Regions from separate parts of the Metabacillus dongyingensis genome, predicted to be linked through region 2. Evidence: riboswitches for the same ligand, from Rfam matches in the RefSeq annotation. Region 2 holds a riboswitch; the other holds the start of a gene.

Region 1 (5,733 bases), 640 kb from region 2:
CCTTTAATAATTGTTTTGTCAGTACTTCTTCTGGGGAGCCGTAAGCTGCAATTTCTCCTTGGTGCATAACAAATATACGATCACAGTAATAAGCAGCTAGATTTAAATCATGTAATGCTGCAATAACAGTAATGTTTTTCAGCTTCTGAACTAAATCCATAATTTGTATTTGATGATGTACATCTAAATGATTGGTTGGTTCATCAAGTAAGAGTACCTTGGCTTCTTGTGCAAGAGCTCTTGCAATCATGACCCGTTGTTTTTCACCGCCAGATAATGAAGAAAAACTCCGCTGTTTGAATTCCTGCATTCCAACCTTTTCTAAGGCCAGGTCTATAATGTCTTCATCATGTTTTGTATCTGCTTTAAGAAAGCCTTTGTGAGGGGAACGGCCCATCAATACAATTTCTCTTACTGTGAAATCAAATGTGACAGGTGATTCCTGACTGACAATAGCGAGGTGCTGTGATAACTTACGGGAAGACATTTTATCTATATATTCACCTGAAAGAGTGATAACACCAGCATCTGGTCTTATCACACGAGACATATTTTTTAATAAAGTGGATTTACCGCTTCCGTTTGGACCAATAATACCTGCTACTTCACCAGAATGAATATTCAGATTAACTTCTTTAAGTACTTTTCGTTTTCCAATAGAAGCTGAAATATCTTTTATTGAAACATCCATGCTTAGCCCCCTCCTCCAAATGAATATGAACTCTTGCGTAAAAGCCAAATAAAAAATGGAGCACCGCAAAGAGCTGTTACGATCCCAATTGGCATTTCCTCGGGAGCAATGATAAGTCTTGCAAATAAATCAGCCATCACAAGAAATACAGACCCCATTAAAGCACTGATGGGGATATGCATTTTATGGTCAGATCCAAGGATGAGACGAACAATATGAGGAATCATTAATCCGATAAAACCAATGGCTCCACTGACAGCAACTAAAACCCCTGTTAGTAGTGCAGTAACTAAAATTAATATTTTTCGAAATACTTCTACGTTCAACCCTAAAGTAACAGCTGCCTCTTCCCCCATTAAGAGCAAATTCATATAGCGATACTGGCTCCAAATGAAAATAAAAACAATAACTGTTATTACAAAAGGTATAGGTATGTGCTTCCAGTTTGCTCCTGCCAAGCTTCCCATCATCCAAAACAACGCATCCCTTATCCCTTCTTGACGAGGTGCAGAAATGACGATGAAGCTTGTAAATGCAGATAGAATCATAGAAACTGAAATTCCAGCTAATAGGAGACGTTCAGTTGAAATTCTTCCCCCGACTTGCGACAGTAGAAAAACCAGAACAACTGAAAGAAGCGAGCCTAAAAATGCAGCAAGTGATAATGCATATTGTCCAAACATTGAAAACGCACCAAAGATAATGACTAGTGTAGCCCCAACAGATGCACCCGATGAAACTCCTAGTATATAGGGATCCGCTAACGAATTCCGAACCAAAGCTTGTATTGTTGTACCAGCGATAGTTAACCCGGCGCCTACAATTACTCCTAATATCACTCTTGGAAAACGAATGTTCCAAATGATATTCTCTTCTGCTTTAGACCATGTGACAGGAATCCATTCTTGTAAAATTGGAATTTTATAAGCTATGATTTTCCAAAATGTTGCCGGATGAATTGAAACAGGACCAACCATCACTGCAATCGTTACTACTGTGATAAGAGCAATGACTAAGAGCATAACAATGCTTATATGTTTGTAACCCCCAATGGCTTCCTGCTTATGACTATTAATAGAAATCAACTCCATTCTTCAAAAAACGCTCCTCTGATTCGAAATGCAGAAATTAAGACAAATAAAAAACGCCCACCTAAACCATGAGCGAACTTAAACTAAAACGAGAAAAAGGATACACTTAAAAGCACTCTCTCCATTCCCGCAGTAATAATAAAGGCAGATCTCCTGACTTATGCATCACCCTGCTTTAAGCACTTCCTATAAAATAAAACCATTTAACAGTGCGCGGGGAAGTTCTGGATTCACACCACATTTCCCTATTAAGTCCACCTTAGGACACCTTCACTTCTAAATAATTATTGTTTCAATCACCCTGATGTTTGTTTTCCCCCCATTTATTTTCATAGATAAGCTGTTCTAAAGGATGCCTTTTTTCCCAATTAGCTAATTCTAAAATAGGTTTCTCCGGATATTCATCCGTATAACCAATAGATAGAAGAGCGATAGGATCTATATGAAGAGGGATATCTAAAATGTCACGAATATCATTCTTTTTATAAAAACTTACCCACCCTAAGGCAAGCCCTTCAGCACAAGCTGCCAGCCACATATTTTGAATGGCACAGGCTGTTGAAAGAATATCTGTTTCAGGAATTGAATTTCTCCCTAATACATGTGAACCTCCTCTTGCTGGGTCGCAAGTTACACATATTGTGATTGGAGCTTCTTTTATACCTTCTACTTTTAAACCAAGAAATCTTGTTTCTCTTTCTCCATCATAATGAATAGCTAATGCTCGTCTTTCCTTGTCTGCTGCCCAAGCTAATTTTTCTTTTATTTTTTCAGATGAAATGATTATGAAATTCCAAGGCTGCATAAATCCAACTGAAGGTGCATGGTGAGCAGCGTTTAATATTCTATGTATAATATCTTTAGAAATAGGGACAGACAGAAAGCTTCGAATATCTCTTCTCTTGTAAATCACTTTATAAACAGATTCTTTTTCTTCTTTAGAAAACATAAAATTTCTCTCCTCTATTTTCTAAAAAGTTTTCACTATCTTACATTTTCCGGAATCCCGCAAAACTTCATTGTCAATTATTAAGTCAGTCTAATCAGTCTGATCTATGAAAATAATAGAAAGGTTTCATGTTAGGCTGATTGCTCAACTGGATAATACGTTTAGAAATTGTTTCTGCAATTTCGCCAATATTCTCAAAAGACGGATTCAATAAAACCCCTAGAACAGTGCCGCTGTGAGCGATGATAAGTCCTCCATCGTACTTTAAAGCAAAGCTTTTAAATTCACTAAAATAACGTTTTGGCAATATTTTTTGGTTTATACTGGCGCTTAGTGTCGCTGCTTGACAAACAAAAGACAAATCCTGAAATTCTATTCCTAATTTAACCAAATCATATGCCTTTGAGAAAACGGCTTGATCCTCCTTGCTATATCGTTTGGGCTGTCTGTTAAATTCAAGCGTATTAATTGTTCCTCCTAAATCCATTCCGATCAAAACGAAGGATGGTAAAGGACCTAGCGTCTCTATTAATTGTCCATGAATGTAGTCGTATGCAACCACCTCTTTATACATAACACCATCAGTAGGCTCAATCTCACTGGAAATCCGTGAGATGACCTCTTCTGACAAGGGTATGGAATAACTATCCGCAACAGCCTTCATTGCCGCAACAACATCAGCTGAACTACTGGCCAATCCTTTACCCCTCGGAATATTCGAGTTAACCTCCAAATGCCCTCCGCCTTTTAAATCAAACCATTGAAACACCTTTTTGCATGCCTCTACCGCTTTTGTATTTGAGAGTGATCCAGTAATCTCACCCATCTTGTTATGAGGAATAAAAACAGCGTTGCTCTTTAAAATTGGTATAGGCAGCGATATTAAAAATGGGCGTTCACATAAAACGCCTTGAACAAGTTCGCCAAACGTACCATTGCACCTTCCTATTCCCACCTTCATGCCAAAAACCCCTTTTTCCCATCAGCCAAACTATTAAAGGATACAAAAATACATATCTACATCGCTTAAATAGATGGGAGGTTTTGCTCTATTTTCTCCCTAACAAGAGACTGCCTTATTGTAGAATTGGGTTCAGCCTGTTGGTTCTTCCTTAAAATTGTCTCTTCTTTCTATAACCAAACCGTTTTTTCTTCAAAGGATGTTCTTGCGGAAGTCTTCATCTTCTTTAAAGCCTCTTCATCTGGATACCCAATAAATATATTCCCTATTATCTTCTTATTCTCAGGCGCACCAATGAACTGATACATCCGTTTATCATGAACAAGCCCCACGCCTCTTGTCCGCCACACAAATCCTAATCCCAGATCCTTCGCGGCCAGCCACATTGAATGAATCGCACAGCATACCGCATATTCATTATCTCGGGACGCTTCTTCATCCTCAGGAACGATGTCAGAAGTAACAACGATATGTACCGGTGTGTTCTTTAATACTTTGAGGGAACTTAGTACTAAATTCGGTTTTGTTGGAAAACGTTCTTGCAAAAACTCTTCTGCCAGCTTCTCATACCTTTTTTTAGCTTCACCTCTTATGACATAAAAACCCCACGGCTCTCTCATCCGATCGTTTGGAGCCCAAGTTGCTATTTCCAGTAATTCCTTAATCTTTTCGTCTTCTACGGCTTGATCACGATAGTCGCGTATTGCCCTGCGGCTTTTTAATTCCGTTATGATTGACACGCTGCCCCCTCCTTTTTTTTATCATTGTCTTTTAATAATTCCAGCTCTTCAAACCACTTTATTTTCTCCCTTAACTTCACCACACCACCGACAAGGATGATTGCAGGATGCTTTATTTGTGCAAGCTCCGCCTCTTTTTCAATCGTATTCAGGCTCCCTGTGACTGTTTTCTGTTTTTCAGTTGTCCCCCATTGGATAACGGCTACCGGGGTTTCCTGACTTTTTCCATTTTCGATTAACTTTTTGCAAATATAAGGCAAGTTTCCTACTCCCATGTAAAAAGCAATTGTATCAATTCCCTGAGCAAGGGCTGGCCAATTCAGATGGTCCTCTTCCTTTTCAGCGCGGCCATGACCTGTAACAATTGCAAAGGAAGAGGCATGGTCCCTGTGAGTAACCGGAATTCCAGCGTAGGCAGGCGCGGCGATGCCTGATGTAATGCCAGGCACAATTTCATATTTTATACCATTTGCAGCCAGGACCTCAGCTTCTTCCCCAACACGTCCAAATACACATGGGTCTCCTCCTTTTAAACGTGTCACCGTTTTCCCTTTCAGGGCGTACTGAACTAAAAGCTCATGAATTTGTTCTTGTATAAGTTCATGTTTTCCGGGAAGCTTTCCGCAAAAAATAAATTCCGCATCGTTTTTGGCATGATTTAATAGCTCTTTATTTACTAATCGATCATATAAAATCACGTCAGATTTTTGGATGCACTCCAAACCATAAACTGTAATTAATTTCGGATCTCCCGGTCCTGCCCCGACAAGATAAACATATCCTTTTGTCATGATCATTTCTCACTTCTTTCTTTTTTCTCTATAGTCATAGTCCTTTATTAGAACTCTTCCTTTTCGACATTCTAAATTGAGTGGAGCAAGATTGATATAAAGCTTTGATTCCCCATATGAATCCAGTAACCTTTTACATGGAATGGGTGACGTAGAAACTGGAGCTTCTCTTTCTATGTAAATTTCGATATTTTTGGATACAGGATGACGCGATCTTTTTCCTTCTGATGGTTGGTATTGCCGTAACCTATTTTAAAATGATTGAGCACCTTTACTCATGGCTTTAATTTCCTTGCACTTCTCTATCCAATTCATTACCATTTCAGAACAAGAAGCAAAATGAAAATGGGTATACCCTGCTACCAGGTTATGTTTTAAATAACCTTCTTTCTTCGTACCGCGCATCCCTTTGGTTTCATATGCATACTCTATTTCATTTTCAGAATGGAAGGTTGAATAATGAAATTCATGACCTTTTGCTTTTTCATTCTCACCGATTAGAAAATTATT
Region 2 (5,733 bases):
TTGTGACTGTATGGGGAGTTGGATACAAATTTGAGGTAGGCAGTGAATGATGTTTTGGAAAAGCGTTGTCGGTAAACTGTGGTTTACCATTTTATTGCTCGTTTCATTTGTTTTATTAATTCTGACTGTGCTACTTCTGGAATTCATTGAAAATTATCATGTGGACGAGGCCAAACGGGAGCTTACACAATTAGCCAACAAAATCTCTGTTATTCTTGAAAAACATGAAGATCAAGAACTGGCGAGGTCAATCTCATGGGAACTGGCCGATGAGCTTACAAGCATCATCATCGTGGAAGATCAGAACAAATACTGGTTTTCACCAAAGAAATTTGACAGTACCCCTGTTTTTGAAATGGAGGATATTCAGAATGACAGCGAGCTGTCTAAAGTATTTGCAGATCAAAAAAATGTCAGCAAGCTCACCCAACTCTCCATTGAGCAGCAGATCAGTTCGGATAATAACGAGGAAGTGCTGGTCGTCGGCGTACCCTATGAGCTGAAAAATGGAGAAAACGGGGCAGTGTTTATGTCGCAGTCGCTGCTTGCTGTTCATGAAACAACAAAGCATACGACAAAATATATTCTGCTTGCGGCAGGTATTGCCATTGTATTAACAACGATATTCGCATTCTTTCTATCAACAAGAATCACTTATCCGCTCAGAAAAATGCGGGAAGTAACGCAGGAGCTTACACGAGGAAAATTTGATACGAAGGTGCCGATTTTAAGTCATGACGAAATTGGCGAGCTTGCCGTCGCGTTTAATCAAATGGGCAGGCAGCTGAAATTCAATATCAATGCACTCAACCAGGAAAAAGAACATTTAACCAGTATTTTAAGCAGTATGGCAGATGGAGTCATTACGCTGAATATTGACGGGACGATTCTCGTCACCAATCCCCCTGCTGAACGGTTTCTTCAGTCCTGGTACTACGAACAAAAAATGCAAATTAATGAGGGAGAGGAAATCCCTCCAGTAGCAAAAGAATTATTTCAAAGAGTTGTCAGCACAGAGAGAGAACACATAGTCGAGGTCAATCTGCAGGGCAGAAGCTGGGTGATGGTTATGAGCCCTCTCTATAACCAGTCATATGTTCGGGGTGCAGTTGCTGTTCTCAGAGATATGACAGAAGAGAGAAGGCTGGATAAGCTGCGGAAGGATTTTATTGCCAATGTAAGTCATGAGCTGAGAACGCCGATTGCCATGCTGCAGGGATACAGTGAAGCGATCGTCGATGACATTGCAAGCTCTGAAGAAGAGAAAAAGGAGATTGCACAGGTAATCTACGATGAATCGCTGCGCATGGGAAGACTTGTTAACGATTTACTGGACCTGGCAAGAATGGAAGCCGGTCACATTTCTCTGAATTTAGAACGAATCTCGATTCATGAGTTTATTGAAAAAATCAACCGAAAATTCCAGGGACTTGCAAGGGACAAAAAAATTACGTTAACCTCTTCATTTTCGATAGATGACCCTGAGTTTGTTTTAGATCCCGATAAAATTGAGCAGGTTTTGACGAATCTTATTGATAATGCGATCAGGCATACGCTTGAAGGGGGATCTGTTGAAATTCATGTTCAAACCGTTGCAGGCGGCATGAAAATAGATGTAAAAGACACAGGTACAGGTATTGTAGAAGAAGATCTGCCTTTTGTCTTTGAACGGTTTTATAAAGCAGATAAAGCAAGAACGAGAGGCCGTTCGGGCACGGGACTTGGCCTCGCGATTGCAAAAAACATCGTAGATGCCCATTCCGGCACGATCAATGTACACAGCAAGGTAAATGAAGGTACAGCATTCAGCTTCTATTTGCCTCGAAAAAGCGATCTTTCTGATAGAACGTGACGAAAATTCTTGTTTCATAAGGAACGCCTTATAAAATTACTGTTGAAGACCTGAGTCATTTTATGTAAAATAAGACTGAATTAAAAATCGTATATTTTGAGATATAGGTGCTTTACGCTTAATAGGGAATCGGGTGCAATGCCTGAACTGTCCCCGCAACTGTATTTGCCGACGAAACTTTGGTTAAACCACTATATAATCAGATGGCTCTCTTGCTGTTTATTATATGGGAAGGTTCAAGTGGAGAATGAAGCAAAAGTCAGTAGACCTGCCGGAATCTCTTACATTGTTTGTATTCTTCGGGGGTTGAGCATAGAAACGGCAGGATTTATGTTTCATTGCATACAATCTGTTTCTTATTATGCCGTTTATTAAGCCCATCTGCAGATGGGCTTTTTGTTTTGTGGTTTCATGTTTCACCAAATAGTTACATACAGATGAAGGAGAGATTAGTTGTGAATAAATTTTTAAGCTTACTGTCTGTTTTATTTTTAGCGCTGCTTGCAGCTTGCGGAAATACAGCAGAGGAGCCGAAGAAGGAAGCTCAGGGATCAGAGCAGGCCGCTGAAAATGGAGAAAAAGCAGAAGAGACAAAAGCTGTTGTTACACTGACTAAAAACGAAATGGCAGAGAAAGTTGATTCAAAAGAAGTATCTTTTGAAGAAGGGCAGACTCTGATGGATGCAATGAAAGCGAATTTTGAAGTGGAAGAAGCTGGAGGGTTCATCAGCGGAATTGATGGAATGATGGCAAGCGATAAGGATAAAACCTACTGGCACTTAATCGTAAATGGAGAAGATGCGATGACTGGTGCTAATGAAATCGAGCTGAAAGATGGAGATAAAGTAGAGTTCGATTTAAGAAAATATGAGTAATCCTGGATCACGTTATGACAACTAGAAGAATCAGTCTGCTTTCCCTGCTGATTGCTTTATCAGTTGTAGGGCGAATGGCCTTTCAATTTGTTCCGAACGTCCAGCCAATGACAGCGATTATTCTGATTACTTCAATCCTAATTGGTCCTGTAAATGGCATGATTGTAGCCGTATTAGGCTGCTTCTTGAGCAATTTGCTGCTCGGAATGGGAACATGGACAATCTGGCAAATGCTCGCATGGGGTACACTCGCGTTATTATCAGGTTTTTTAGGCAAATTTGTGAAATCAAATCGTCTGATCATCTTTACACCCATTTCTGTATTGTCGGGTTATCTTTTCGGGTTTGTTGTATCACTGAATATGTTTGTATTAACTGACCATGGCTTAGCTTATTACCTTGCAGGCTTGCCTTTTGATACAGCACATGCAATCGGAAATGGAATTTTCTTTCTTCTGCTTTATCCTGTTATGCGAAAAACGTTTGAGTATTACTTGAATAAGAAGGATTATGGCATAACAATGCAATAAGAAAAATGGTAAAATAAAAGAGCGATTAGATTCGCTCTTTTTATTTTAAACCCTAAAGGAGCTGCTTAAAATTGAATCTGTATACGAGAACTGGCGACAAAGGGAAAACAAGTATAATTGGCGGCCGTGTCGACAAAGATGACTTAAGAGTCGAGGCATACGGCACAATTGATGAAGTAAATTCATTTGTCGGACTTGCCATGACGTGGCTTCATGAAGAAAAACTGATTGACTTGTATCATGAATTTGAAAAGATCCAGCATGAACTGTTTGATTGCGGCAGTGATCTTGCGGTTATACATGGCAAACAGAAGCATCCCTATAAAACAACAGCTGAAATGATTGCATTTTTAGAAGAAAGAATCGATCATTATTCTGCTGAAGCTCCTCCGCTGCAGCGATTTATCCTTCCCGGAGGCACACAAGCAGCATCCGCGATACATATTGCAAGAACAGTAGCCAGAAGAGCTGAACGCTGCATCGTTTCCCTGCAGAAGCAGACGGAGATTAATGAACACGTATTAACATATATGAATAGATTGTCAGATTACTTCTTTGCTGCTGCAAGAGTCGCGAATGCGAGGCTTGGCTCTAAAGATGTAGAATACGAAAGAAGCGCAATCGTATTTACGAAGCCTAAACAATCATAAAATAGCTGGAAATAAAGGAAGGGAGCACCTTCCTTTTTATACGTTCAGGAATTTATAAAAGTCAAAAGGCTGTGGATTATATAATAAAGATATCTGCGTTCGGAGCCGGCGCCGATGCCTAGATGCGTGTCAGAACGAATCCGCCAAAAAAGTCACAAACGGACTTTTCTTGCGGATTCTTATCTGTCATGCTTGAGCTAAACGGGCGCTTGAACTTTTCTTGAACAGATATATAGTGAATAATATGTAACTTTTTATAAAACAAAATCGACTAATGGTGTGATCGGAGGTACATTCATGGAAGAGGCCTTTCAGAGGATCTATGAAAAATATCATGGAGATATTTTTCAATTTTTATTTTATATGGTAAAAAATCGTGAGCAGGCTGAAGACCTCGTTCAGGAAGTATATATCCGCATTTTAAAATCCTATGACAGCTTTGAAGGCAGAAGCAGTGAAAAAACGTGGATTTTTTCTATAGCAAGGCATGTTGCCATTGACTTTTTCAGAAAGCAAAAAACATTGAAGCAAAGAATTCTTGAAACATTTGACTGGGACCGGCAGCAAATAAAGGATGTTCAGCCATTGCCTGAGGAAATTGCCGCTCAAAATGAAGAATTGCAGGGAATTTACCGTTCTCTTGACAGCTGTACAGTAGATCAGCGCTCTGTCATCATTCTCCGTTATCTTCAAGGGCTGTCCATTGCTGAGACTGCGGCTGCACTTGGCTTTACTGAGAGTAAGGTGAAGACCACACAGCACAGAGCATTAAAAGCATTAAAAAAACATTTGGCAGACCATAATGTGAGGGAGGAGGGGATTTTAAAGGGATGAACAAATCAAATTGGAATGAAGAACAAATTGCAAAAGCCATAAAAAAGCTTCCGGTGATTGAAGATAAACGGACTTCTGCCGAAATTTATGCCCGATTGCCGAAAAATGAATATAAACACAGAAAGCCCTGGGTGACACCTGCTTTCGCAAGCATCGCCGCACTTTTAATTCTCTTATTGATATCGCCATACTTCCTTAATCAGCTCGGAGTAAATGAAAGCAAATCAGATTCAAGCATGGACAAAGCAAGTTATGAACAAGCAGAGCAATCCATCCAGGACTCAAGTTTAAAGAGTGAATCTAACCTTTACGTTCAGTCTGAAAAAACCACATTTGTTGCCCGTCCCGAAGACCAGGTTTCAATTGTCACTCTTGCATATCCTGATCAGCAAGTTCAAAACATGATTCCAGTCAGCGTTAAAATGGAGAAGAGTGAAGATTATCTGAATTTATTTCAATCGGCTCTTTCAGCATTTGATCCAGCACAGCTCGGCTTGAGTTCTTCTTCTTTAACGGGAACTAACCTTGATTATGCGGAAGGGACGACTTCTAAGCTTTTAATCGACGTGAACGAAAATTCTTTTGCTCAGTCCTCTTCAGAAACAGACAACAAACTTTTTACTGAAGGCATTGAAGAGTCTTTCCGCTGGCAGGGCGTGGAAGAAGCAGAGTACTATAAAAACGGAGAGAAAGGAATAGAGCTTGGTGCATATGGCTTCCAGGAAGGGATGAAACTGGACAAATTCAAAAGAAAAGCTTATTTCCTATATCAGGAGAGCATAGAAGCGCCTAAACTCCTTGCACCTTCCCTTCTCCCATTCGAAAAGCTGTCTGAGGCATTGTCCGCAATGAAAGGCAATGGAACGCTCGGGCTTAAGCCTGTCATCGAAAAAACAGTGGTCATTAAAGAGATTGAAGAAAAAAATCATAACGTAACAATTGAGTTTACAGATGAATCAACAATTGATGATAATGAATCAGATACTCTGATG

The links. A riboswitch is a leader RNA that binds a small molecule or an ion and turns the genes downstream of it on or off. The one in region 2 is predicted to bind cobalamin.
Region 1: linked by a shared signal. The riboswitch ahead of K8L98_RS13630 (FecCD family ABC transporter permease) and the one ahead of K8L98_RS16735 (DUF4430 domain-containing protein) in region 2 are both predicted to bind cobalamin.

Annotation. Positions count from the first base shown of each region.
Region 1 is NZ_CP082944.1:2,748,290-2,754,022, forward strand. Features, by position in the region: gene K8L98_RS13625 (heme ABC transporter ATP-binding protein) at 1-691, opposite strand, end outside; gene K8L98_RS13630 (FecCD family ABC transporter permease) at 694-1,782, opposite strand; cobalamin riboswitch at 1,909-2,069, opposite strand; gene bluB (5,6-dimethylbenzimidazole synthase) at 2,075-2,731, opposite strand; gene K8L98_RS13640 (GHMP family kinase ATP-binding protein) at 2,826-3,692, opposite strand; gene K8L98_RS13645 (nitroreductase family protein) at 3,863-4,432, opposite strand; gene cobA (uroporphyrinogen-III C-methyltransferase) at 4,420-5,223, opposite strand; gene K8L98_RS13655 (cobyrinic acid a,c-diamide synthase CobB) at 5,476-5,733, opposite strand, start outside.
Region 2 is NZ_CP082944.1:3,390,998-3,396,730, reverse strand. Features, by position in the region: gene K8L98_RS16745 (response regulator transcription factor) at 1-50, shown strand, start outside; gene K8L98_RS16740 (ATP-binding protein) at 47-1,852, shown strand; cobalamin riboswitch at 1,941-2,142, shown strand; gene K8L98_RS16735 (DUF4430 domain-containing protein) at 2,308-2,727, shown strand; gene K8L98_RS16730 (ECF transporter S component) at 2,742-3,257, shown strand; gene K8L98_RS16725 (cob(I)yrinic acid a,c-diamide adenosyltransferase) at 3,329-3,907, shown strand; gene sigX (RNA polymerase sigma factor SigX) at 4,205-4,741, shown strand; gene K8L98_RS16715 (hypothetical protein) at 4,738-5,733, shown strand, end outside.